3 regions of the Alishewanella sp. SMS8 genome follow, and region 2 is predicted to be linked to each of the others. Evidence: predicted binding sites of a transcription regulator. Region 2 holds the regulator's gene; each other region holds the start of a gene.

Region 1 (3,906 bases), 930 kb from region 2:
ACTTCTGCCGCAATATCCCGAAACACAGCTTCAGTGTTACGCGTTTGCAAAACACTACTCTCGGCCTGCTCTGAGGCTTGATCAATGGCGGCAACCGCATGATCAGCTTGTTGTTGCAAAGTATTAATCATCTCGCGGATTGATTCAGTCGCCGCCTTAGTATTTCCTGACAACGTTCGCACTTCATCAGCCACCACCGAAAACCCACGCCCTGTTTCACCGGCACGTGCAGCTTCAATCGCTGCATTTAACGCTAGTAAATTTGTTTGCTCTGAAATACTTCCAATCACTTCCAATACACTGGAAATTTTTCCTGCATCGCCTTGTAAACTTCGCATCAAATCGCGCGATCGCAACATGGTTTTCTCAAGAAGCTCTGAGCTTTGCATACTGAGTAACGCATCAGCACTGCCTTGTTGGCAAAGTTGTTGTGCTCGGGTCGCACTGTCGGTTGCCGCTGCGGTTTGACTGACCACTTGGTTTAGTGAGGCACTCATCTCTGACACCGCCAAGGCCAGCTGATCGGCTTGATGCGCCTGCTGCCCTGCCCCCGTATTGACTTGCTCACTAATGGTTTGTACTTGGCCGGCTTGTTGACTGAGCGCCGAAGAACTCGCTCCCAATTGCTGTAGTAGAACCGCAAAACGACCAAGCATTTGATTTAACGCTTTGGCTGCCTCTGCAATTTCATCATGACCTGCCTCATCAGCTCTTAAGGTGAGATCAGCCTGCTGTGATAATTGCAATAACATGTCACGCAACCGTTGCAGCGGTTGACTAACCGCAACACGGGTGCGCCAAATTAATGCTAACACCAATAGCAATAAAGCTGCACCGCCATATAAATAACCCTGTAGCATGGCTAAGGTTAATTGCTCAGCCTGATCGCGTACTTCGGCAGCGGTGGCAATTTGCTGTTCCACAAACTGCTCTGCTTGCACCGTAAACGGCGCAATGTGCTGTGACACTTCGTAAGTAATAGTCGATTCATTAAGAATTTTAACTAACAAGGCATCTGAACCAGCAAACTCTATCCATTGCTGATAATGCTGGATCGCCTTTGCAAAAGCAGTGTCTAATTGTTCAAGTAACACCGCATCCTCTGCCGTTTTGGCTATACGTTGATCGATAAACTGCTGCCAATGCTGTTCTGCCTCTAGCAGTAATTGTTCAACCTGCTGCTGAGCCTGCTCAGCGCTAATCCAGCCAGTTCGATACTGTTGTAACAAGCTTAAACCTTGTTGCTGCAAAAGTTTTTGCGGTGTCATCACATGCGTTAAAATCACCAAGTGCTGGGCATATAATTGATGAAATAAGCGGTCTTTGACCGTAGCTGCCCAAAAGCTGGCTAATAACACCACCACTAATAATATGCAGGGGATCAGCCCAAGTAGCACAACACGTTTAGCAATGGTAAGTTTAAGTCGCATGACACACCTGTCTTCATCCTAAAAAAGATACATTAACAAGCCGATATGGCTGTTTTATGACAGGACAATAAAGGGGTAAGGCAGCAAACGAAGTGAATGAATAACTCAAGAGAATGACTATGATTGCGGCTCAACCAGCCGCAAAATAACCTGAGTTCAAACACTCTGGTTTAAACTCAGGTTGAGGTGGAGGCATCGTTAAGCTTTTTTAACCCAAGCAGAACACCAGCCTTCAGAGGCCACTAATTTACCTGGGAAAATAGCACATGGGCGCCATTCATCACCATCGGCGCCTTGCGCTAAGCTACAGTTTGCACATTTCTGATCGGCTTTCTCAGACTTGTGCGTGTATTTCATTGCGGCCGCTAATGGATCATCTAACTTTACCGGCTCGGCAGCAAAAGCTCTTAAGCTAACGCCACCCACGGTCATACCAATCACTGCACCGGCAGAGATCTTGAAAAAATTGCGACGATTAATATTATTCATGTTGTTTCTCCTGCATTGTTGCTTATTATAATACTGATGAATGCGCGTTGTGGATTTGATAAGCATCAAGTTTCCACTGAGTTGTGCCACGCCATCTTTGGTTTAACTATTGCCATGCTAAATCCAGTGTAGATGATTTCGTATTTATTAGCGCATAATTTTTTGCTTTGCAGCCCTCACCGCCATCAAACCTCGTTTTTACCGCTTTGGTCGCTTTTTCAATAGCGATCAAAAAGGCATGCTAGCCAGCCCCACCCTGTCTGCGTTATTGTTGTTTTAAGATGTAATAGGAAGCAAAAGACTTCAGGAAAACCACACCATGCAAAACTCTGCTGTTCTGTTTAACAATGATGCTGTGTTATTTGGCGTCATTACGGTCATTCTGGGGGTGGTATTTTATACCAGCCACAGCAGTCACCGTTATTGCCAAGCGTTTTATCGTTTTGTTCCCGCCTTGTTACTTTGCTATTTTTTACCGTCACTGTTAAATACTTTTGGGTTAATCGATGCAGAAGGCTCGTCGATTTATCATGTCGCTTCACGTTACTTACTCCCCGCTAGCTTGGTGCTGTTTACATTAAGCGTCGACTTTAAAGCGATTTTAGGGCTAGGGCCTAAAGCCTTAATTATGTTTTTCACAGGTACCTTGGGCATTATGATCGGTGGGCCCATCGCGTTATTAATTGTTGGTAGCCTTGCGCCTGATGCCCTGGGTGGCGATATTTGGCGTGGCATGACCACAATTGCCGGTAGCTGGATTGGTGGTGGCGCCAATCAAACCGCGATGAAAGAAGTGTTTGAAGTGGATAACACGATTTTTTCGGTGATGATCACCGTTGACGTGATCATGGCGAATATTTGGATGGCGGTGTTATTAATTTGGGCCAGTCGCGCTGAGAGTTTTGATAAGAAAACCGGAGCGGACACCAGCGCCATTCGCGAGTTAAAACAACGTATCGAACACTATCAAGCGCAGCATGCACGGATACCGCAACTGCATGATTTGATGTTGATTATTGCGGTAGGTTTTGGTGCCACAGCCATAGCACATTTTGCTGCCGATGGTATTGCGCCTTGGATAGCCAAAGAAGCGCCACAATTAGCCATGTACAGCCTGACCAGTACCTTTTTCTGGTTGGTGGTGGTAGCCACGACGCTGGGGTTATTATTATCGAACACCAAACTCAGAAAACTGGAAGCCGTAGGCGCATCTAAAATGGCTTCAGTGTTTTTATATATACTGGTGGCCAGTATTGGTATGCAAATGGATATCCGCGCTATTTTAGATTACCCCATTATGTTTGTGGTTGGCGTAGTTTGGATGGCCATTCATGCCGGTTTACTGGTCATTGTGGCAAAGTGGATTAAAGCGCCATTGTTTTATCTGGCTGTGGGCAGTCAAGCGAATGTCGGCGGTGCGGCCTCGGCTCCCATTGTCGCAGCGGCCTTTCATCCGTCACTCGCGCCGGTCGGGGTATTATTAGCGGTACTCGGTTATGGTGTCGGCACTTATGGTGCTTACCTGTGTGGGCTTATGCTGCAGTTTGCTGCGCCTTAAGGTTGCTTTCTACACATAAAAAAAGCCAGCTTTCGCTGGCTTTTTTATTACGGCTCTACCGATTAATCGGCTTTACGATTTGCACGCTTACGGTCGTTTTCCGTTAAATGACGCTTACGGATCCGGATTGACTTTGGCGTCACTTCAACTAATTCATCGTCGTCAATAAACTCTAACGCTTGCTCTAAAGCATAACGAATAGGTGGGACTAAGTTGATTGCTTCGTCAGTACCTGATGCACGTACGTTAGTTAACTGCTTGCCTTTTAAACAGTTAACCGTCAGATCGTTGCTACGACTATGAATACCAATAACCTGACCTTCATACACTTCTTCAGCATGACCGATAAACATACGGCCGCGCTCTTGCAAAGAGAAAATCGCATAACCCGCGGCTTTACCCATCGCATTGGAGATCATCACGCCGTTC
Region 2 (3,906 bases):
GGCCGTCTTGTGAGCCACAAAGGTTACAAGGGATGATCGGAAACTCACGCGCGACAGCGTATTTTTCAATGTCTTTTTCTTTGCAATAAGCTAAAGGTCGGATCACGATATGTTCACCGTTGTCACTGACCAGTTTAGGCGGCATCGATTTCATCTTGCCACCATAAAACATGTTTAAAAACAGGGTTTCAAGCATATCATCACGATGATGGCCTAATGCAATTTTAGTGGCGCCCAGCTCTTTTGCAGTACGATATAAAATGCCCCGGCGCAAACGTGAACACAGCGAACAGGTGGTTTTACCCTCTGGAATTTTATCTTTGACTATCGAGTAGGTATCTTCAGTAACAATCAGATATTCAATACCCAGCTGGTTTAAATACTGAGGTAATACCTCAGCAGGGAAGCCAGGTTGTTTTTGATCGAGGTTAACGGCAATAAGGCTAAAATTTACCGGCGCGGATTGCTGTAAATTCATCAGGATATCGAGCATGGTGTAAGAGTCTTTGCCGCCAGAAAGGCAGACCATGATCTTATCACCTTCTTCAATCATGCCGAAATCAGCAATGGCTTGACCCACACCCCGGCGCAATCTTTTGTGTAATTTGTTCAGATTGTATTGAGCTTTTGCTTGTGCTGCGTGCGACATCAGTAACTACCCGCCAGAAAAAAGGCGCTCATTATACCCAACCTCGCGCCTTTACCAAAGTCTGATAATTAGCTTTTTTCAAGCGGACAAATAAAGTCAGCCGGTTTCATGGCTAATACATCGCAATCTAGGCGGTCGATGACATGTTCAGCGGTATTACCAATGATCGCCGCGGATAAGCCCGTACGCCCAATAGTGCCGATAATGACCATTTCGGCATCCAGCTTTTTGGCCAGTTTCGGGATCACGTCTTCGGGCATACCTTCTAACACATGACATTGCTCGTTACTAATTTGATGTTTTTCGGCCAGACTTAATATCGCATCTTTATGATGGCGGCGAAGGGTGTCATTGTATTCTTGTGGATTAAACTCGGGGATCTCAATCGCGATATTCACCGGGGTGCCGGGATAGGCATTGACTAAATGCACCTTAGCATCGAGTAATTGCGACATTTGTTGTGCTTTGTGGATCACCCGTTGATTTAATGACAGGTGATGTTCTTGCTCACTACCCGCATTAACGGCAGCAATGATATTGCCTTTAGCAGGCCATGCATGATCTTTAACTAACAATACTGGGCAAGGACATTTACGCAAAATATGCCAATCGGTCGGCGTAAAAATCATCGATTTTAAAACATCATGATCATGCGTCCCTTTGATCACCAGATCATAATCATTATCTAAGACGGTTTTCACCACGGCTTCAAAGGGGCGATTGTGCCAAACCACGTGCATTTTGATGTTTAAACCCAAGGCGCTGGGTTGTTCTAAAAAGGTTTTGACCCAAAGCTCGCGATCTTTAATCACCGACTGTTTCATCGATTCGCGCTCGTCACCCGATAACATGGTGGTCATCTCGTAAGAGAATTCATAAACACTAAGAAAAGCGGTCAGTTGACAGCCTTGTTTGCGGGCAAGTTCGATGGCTCTATCGAGCGCTTTTTGCTCATCAGCGCTCGGATCTAAAACCACTAACACATTATTGTAAATAGACATTAAAGCTTCCCTCTTAAGTCAATCAGCTTATCTAAGTGTAGACCAAGATAAGCGATTAATAGGGATTTATGTTTGTGCTATATCAAGTTAAAGGGAGTTAACATTGGCCTGAAAGCGCGGTTAAGCTGGGGGCATCCAAAATGGTGATAAGCTTGCCATCAACTTGAATGATTTCATCTTTGTGCATTTTACTCAGCAAACGGCTGATGGTTTCTACGGTCAAGCCCAAATAATTACCAATGTCGCTGCGGGTCATACTGAGCCGGAAGGCTTTTTCAGAAAAACCACGATTGCCATAACGAGAAGCCAAATGATTTAAAAAAGTTGCCAATTTTTGCTCTGCGGTTTTACGATTTAACAGCAACATCATTTGTTGATCAGATTGAATATCTTGGCTCATTAAACGCATCATTTGCTGGCGTAGTTTAGGTAATTGACTTAACAGATTTTCAAGGTTTTGATAGGGTATTTCACAAATCATACCGGTTTCTAAGGCTTCAGCATAGCTGGCATGTTTTTCAGTATTGATGGCGTCAAAACCAATGACATCGCCAGGTAAATGAAAGCCGGTGATTTGCTGCTCACCTTGTGAGGTGAGCGTGAAGGTTTTAAAAGAGCCCGTGCGGATGGCATATAGCGATTTAAGCTCGTTACCGCTTTCAAACAACATATCGCCTTTGTGCAAAGGGCGCTTTCGCTGAATGATATCATCAAGTTTGCTCATTTCTTGCTCACTGAGCGAAAACGGTAAACACAGCTGACTAAAACCGCAATCCTGACAATTTATAGCTGAACGTTGCATCACACACACCCTTTTACCCTTAATAGGGTAACAGCTTAAAAAACTAGTCTATGCAAAGCAAGCCATATCGTGTAAAAACCATAAACCGCTAACAGTAATGCCGCACTGTAACGAAACCATAGTTGGTTTTTTAGTTTGACTAGGCTATTAGCCGCGGAGCCAAATACCAGTAACGCAGGTAAGGTGCCGACGCCAAAAAGTAACATGATCAGTGCACCGCTACTGGCACTGCCGCTGGCTAAACTCCAACTAAGGGTTGAATAAACCAAACCACAAGGCAAAAAGCCCCATAACATGCCATAGCTTAGGGCTTTAACACTGCTATCAAGCGGTAATAAGCGCTTCGTATAAGGTTGGATAAAGCGCCACAAACCTTGCCCTGCGCGCTCTAAACGCGTTAAACCAAACCAAAGCCGGGCAATATACAGCGCCATTGCCAGTAATAATAAGCCGGCCAATAAACGCAACCCAATAAAAGTGGCTCCGGTAATGCCCATGGCGGTCGCACCAAAATAACCGACCAAGCCACCAAAGCAGGTATAGGTAATCAAGCGGCCAAGGCTTAACAACAATTGTAAGCGAAACTTTTGCCAAGCACTTTGGGCCGGCATGGCAAATTGCAAGGCGGCAACAATACCACCGCACATGACTAAACAATGGCTGCTGCCTAAAAAACCAATCAGCAGCGCCGCGACATAATCAATGTTCATCAGGCTTGTTCGGTGGTATCACTTTGGGCTTATCTTCGTCGAACAAGATACTTAAGCCTTCTTTTTCTAAATCTTCAAATTGCTTTGAGCGCACCGCCCAAAAGAAGATACCGATGCCAATAGCCACAAACAGGATGGCAATCGGGATCAGTACATAGATAATGCTCATTTTTTCAGTAACCTCAATGAATTGGATACCACTAACAGCGAGCTAAACGACATGCCAATCACGGCAATGTAAGGGGAAACAAAACCCGCAACGGCTAAAGGGATAATAACCAGATTGTAGCCCACTGACCAGCCAAGGTTCTGCTTGATCACCCGGGAGGTTTGTTTGCCACCTTGAAGAAGGTTTTGTAATAAGCGTAAATCGGCTTTTAAAAATACCACATCTGCTTGGTTTTTCGATAAATCGGTGCCAGATTGCACCGCAACTGAAATATGCGCAGCGTTAAAGCTCGGACTATCGTTAATACCGTCACCCAGCATCAGCACTTTGGCACCTGTTGCGATTAATTGTTGGATCTCGGTGACTTTATCTTCAGGGCTGCAGCCTTTGTGCATAAAGTCGAGTTTTAATGCTGCGGTTAATTGTTCTGCTTGTACCGAGTGATCACCGGTTAACATCCCCAGTTTATAGCCTTGCTGCTGAAGTTGCTGAATTAACGCCGTCGCTTCTTCGCGTAATTTATCTACAAGTTTTAACTTAGCTTGCAGTTGGTTATCAAGAGTAAAATACACCTG
Region 3 (3,906 bases), on a different contig from region 2:
GCCAACATACAGCATCTGCTGGCACGGAACCTGTAAACGCTCGGCAATGATATGTAAGCCTTGCGGGTCTGGTTTGGCCGCACAATCTTCTCGTGTGAGCACTAACTCAATCGGGATTTGTAACCGGGTTAGCACATGCTCGGTGGCTTCGCGCATATTGCGCGTTAAAATGGCTAGTGGCAGCTTTTTCTCTATTAGCGCCAGCAGACAGGCTTCGGCCCCTGGCATCCATTGTGCCGCTGCTGCACCGGCATTTTCATGACGACGAATAATCTGATGAGCTCGGTCAGCTTCTGCACCTGGGCCGAGCGTGGCAATATGCTCAAGTAAGGGTGTGCCATGCGGCCAACCAAGATCATCGCAAATTGCTGCAAAATCTAAGCGTGAATCGATCAAGGTACCGTCTAAATCAAAAACCACTGCTTTAATATGAGCCAAGTTCATGGCAGCTCCTCTTGTTAATGCCTTCTTAAACGGCTTATTTGCGAAAAAGATCATGCAGCAGTTGCTAAAAAAGCCTGCTATTCGCTAGACTACCCCACCAATTTTAATTGATAGCTTAACAGGACTTCATTATGGGTGCCCAGTGGAAGAACAAGCATAAAGCAGATGCGGCTAATGCCAGAGGCCGTATTTTTACCAAACTTGCCAAAGAGATTATGGTTGCAGCTCGTAACGGGGCCGATCCGGCAATGAATGCCAAGTTGCGTTCAGCCATTGAAATTGCGAAAAAAGCATCTATGCCAAAAGAAACCCTAGAGCGTGCCATTAAAAAAGGCGCCGGTTTACTTGATGGCCCAGTGAATTATGAAACAGTGGTATATGAAGGATTTGCGCCACATCAGGTTCCGGTTATTGTTGAATGTTTAACGGATAATAAAAACCGCAGTGCCATGAGCATGCGTATTTTGTTTCGTAAAGGACAATTAGGAGGCGCGGGCTCGGTATCCTGGGACTTTAAACACTTAGGACAAATTGAAGCCGTGGCCAGTAGTGCCGATGCCGATATGGAGCTGGCCGCCATTGAAGCCGGTGCACAAGATTTTGAAGAAGGTGAAGACGGTGAAGTGATCTTCCTAACGGAACTGACCGATCTTGATTTAGTGGCAAAAGCCCTACCCGACTTTGGTTATGAAGTGCATTCAGCCAAATTAGTCTATCGTGCTAATAACCCGCTGAGCTTAGATGACGAGGCCCGTGCTGAGGTTGAAGCCTTTTTAGATGCTATTGATAATGATGATGACGTACAAAACGTCTACGTCGGTTTAGCCTAATAAATAGGCTGAGCAGTACACCCAAATGTCACTGCTCAGCCCAGCTCGCACATTAATTATACCCCAGTTCAGCACAGCACTCGATATCCAACTCTGCTAACGGCTGCGGCCTTAATTGCTGTTGCTTTTGCCAGACTAAACTCAATGACGTAGTGGCTTTCGCTTGCTGCTGTCTATCTACTTGTTGATGCTCTCGCTCGGCAGCATGCGCTTTATGTTGGTTCGCTTTCATGGCTTTTTCCTCATCAATTTATGGCTTTATCGGTTACCCGATATTTTAAGCCTAGTGCAAATAAACTGACTCTGCCCTGAATCAAATCAATAAAATCAATTAATTGCCTTAAAGTGATTAAGCAAAGATGCCGTATCTGTATGATTATTAGTTTAAAAATACATTTATGAGGTGGTCTGAAGAAGACTAGATAAAAAGTAAAACCCAGTAGCAAAAGCCGCTACTGGGGGTGAATAAAAGTGGTTAGAGACTATCAAAGAACGCTTGCACCCGTTGACGGGCTTCGTTTTCTTCCAGATTGTAGCGCTCTTGCACTAACTCGGTGAGATACTCAGGGTTGTTGCGGGTTAGTTCAAGCTCAGCATAACTGATCCTATCCCACTCACATTTGACCTGTGCACGCACACTGCTCCATTGGCTTTCGGCAAAGATTGAACTCATCGCATCGTCCTCGCTTATCATGACGCTGTACAAGAAATGTTTATTAGCGTCTATTTAAGTATAGGCGAACTTTGTCAAACCGTGGCTCAGCGCAGGCTAGCAAACGCCTTGAAACTAACCCTTTCGACTAAAACATCAGATTAATCTAAAGCATTTTCAGCATCTTGATGCTTTTAATATTTTCCAAAAATTAATTGCCAGAAACTGAATTTGCGCTCTTTATGGTACTGCTTTTTTAATTGTTCAATTTGCTGTAAATGCTGTTTTAACTTAGGCAAGTCATCTGCGGTAACCGCGGCTTTAGCCTGCGCCAACTCGGCTAACACCTTGTCTAAGCCTTCGATGTATACTTCAGCTTTGTCAGAGGGCAGTGGCGCTTGTTTAGCTTGCTGCACCAGCTTTTGTAACTTTTCAACAAAAGGTAAGGCTTCTGCCGTTGTGCTCGCTTCGGAAGCTTGTTTGTGGGCAAAACCCATGGTTTTCATGGTTCGTTCTAAATTAACCGGCTCTTTTGCCAGTAAAGACTGACTGCTTACCGCAAGCAACATTGCTAATAGGGCTGTTTTAATCATGACATTCTCTCAAATCTGATAATACTTTGCAGTATACCTTATTCTGTCAGGCTAATCATGATTGCACCGCCACCCAGTGCAGCAGCAGAGGGTTCGTTTGAAACCTTAAGCGCAAACCTTGGAAAGCTGCCTTGACAGCAGTGTCACGCGCTGGTTGCGGGGCGAGCTTGAAAAAAGAAGCTTGTAGGCTTAATGCCAGTCAGTTAAGCATGACCTGTTTGCTCTAAATCAACCGTTGAAGGCCATGGATGGCCGGAATCGAGCCTCAGGGATGATTCATGGCGTGTTGATGTGAGCAAACTGCGTCATGCTAAATACAATTCACTCGCGCAATTTATTCGCGCATAAAGCACTGACCAACCCGTGCAGACTGAACGCAATAACACACTACAATCAGCGCTGATATTGGCATATTGGTCGGATAGTGCTTGTCGACAGCCAAAAAAACTGGTGAGATGAAATTTGGTGTATCCAACAATAAGAGACAACGAATGAAATTTCAATTAAGTGCTATGGCCATACTCTGTAGCACCTTGCTGTTAAGCAGCTGTGCCCAGACCATGCAAGCCACTAATAAACCCTTAGCTGAGCTAAACACCGCCGATCGCGTAGCACAGCAATATATTATTGTTGATACTCATATCGATGTTCCTTATCGACTCCATAAAAAATGGGAAGATGTAACGGTTGCCACGGCTAACGGCGAATTTGACTATCCGCGGGCACAACAAGGGGGGTTAAATGCGCCCTTTATGTCTATTTACATTCCCGCATCCTACGAGCGCACTGGTGGAGGTTACCAACTGGCCAATCAGCTGATTGATAGTATGGAAGCCCTGGTTGCACGCGCCCCTGATAAATTTGCCATGGCCAGCAGCACACAGCAGGTATTAGCACAATTTGGCAGCGGCAAAATTTCTTTAGCCATGGGGATGGAAAATGGCACGCCGATCGAGGGTAAATTAGAAAACTTACAGCATTTCTATCAGCGTGGTGTGCGTTACATCACGCTCGCCCACTCTGAAAGTAATCATATTTCGGACTCGAGTTATGACATCCGTCGCCGCTGGCAAGGCTTAAGTCCGTTTGGCAAAGAGCTGGTAGTGGCGATGAACAATATCGGTATGATGATTGATATTTCACACGTATCAGACGATGCTTTTTATCAGGCCGTGGCCATCAGTAAAGTACCGGTGATTGCTTCGCATTCGTCACTGCGCAGCTACACGCCTGACTTTGAGCGTAATATGGATGACGATATGTTAAAAGCGCTGGCCAAAAATGGTGGCGTGATCCAAATTAACTTTGGTTCATCCTTCGTTACACGCCAAGCCAATCAATACAACGCCTTACGAAAAGCGGCTGCGCAGCAAGCGGGCGTGGAAGA

What was found. The regulator FNR, encoded in region 2, switches genes on or off when oxygen is low (the NO sensors DNR and NnrR bind a similar motif). The targets are predictions, from matches to a motif close to TTGATCTAGATCAA.
Region 1: the regulator FNR is predicted to act here: its motif matches at 1,975-1,988, upstream of ORJ01_RS04995 (high-potential iron-sulfur protein).
Region 3: the regulator FNR is predicted to act here: its motif matches at 2,738-2,751, upstream of ORJ01_RS11690 (cytochrome b562).

What each region holds. Positions count from the first base shown of each region.
Region 1 covers NZ_JAPJEA010000001.1:1,091,337-1,095,242, forward strand. The annotation lists gene ORJ01_RS04990 (methyl-accepting chemotaxis protein) at 1-1,430, opposite strand, end outside; gene ORJ01_RS04995 (high-potential iron-sulfur protein) at 1,629-1,919, opposite strand; gene ORJ01_RS05000 (DUF819 domain-containing protein) at 2,239-3,477, shown strand; gene typA (translational GTPase TypA) at 3,540-3,906, opposite strand, start outside.
Region 2 covers NZ_JAPJEA010000001.1:164,960-168,865, reverse strand. The annotation lists gene ttcA (tRNA 2-thiocytidine(32) synthetase TtcA) at 1-649, opposite strand, end outside; gene uspE (universal stress protein UspE) at 718-1,650, opposite strand; gene fnr (fumarate/nitrate reduction transcriptional regulator Fnr) at 1,748-2,452, opposite strand; gene ORJ01_RS00815 (sulfite exporter TauE/SafE family protein) at 2,488-3,162, opposite strand; gene ccoS (cbb3-type cytochrome oxidase assembly protein CcoS) at 3,152-3,331, opposite strand; gene ORJ01_RS00805 (heavy metal translocating P-type ATPase) at 3,328-3,906, opposite strand, start outside.
Region 3 covers NZ_JAPJEA010000003.1:264,418-268,323, reverse strand. The annotation lists gene ORJ01_RS11710 (HAD family hydrolase) at 1-444, opposite strand, end outside; gene ORJ01_RS11705 (YebC/PmpR family DNA-binding transcriptional regulator) at 576-1,274, shown strand; gene ORJ01_RS11700 (hypothetical protein) at 1,327-1,506, opposite strand; gene ORJ01_RS11695 (general stress protein CsbD) at 1,750-1,947, opposite strand; gene ORJ01_RS11690 (cytochrome b562) at 2,121-2,519, opposite strand; gene ORJ01_RS11685 (dipeptidase) at 3,011-3,906, shown strand, end outside.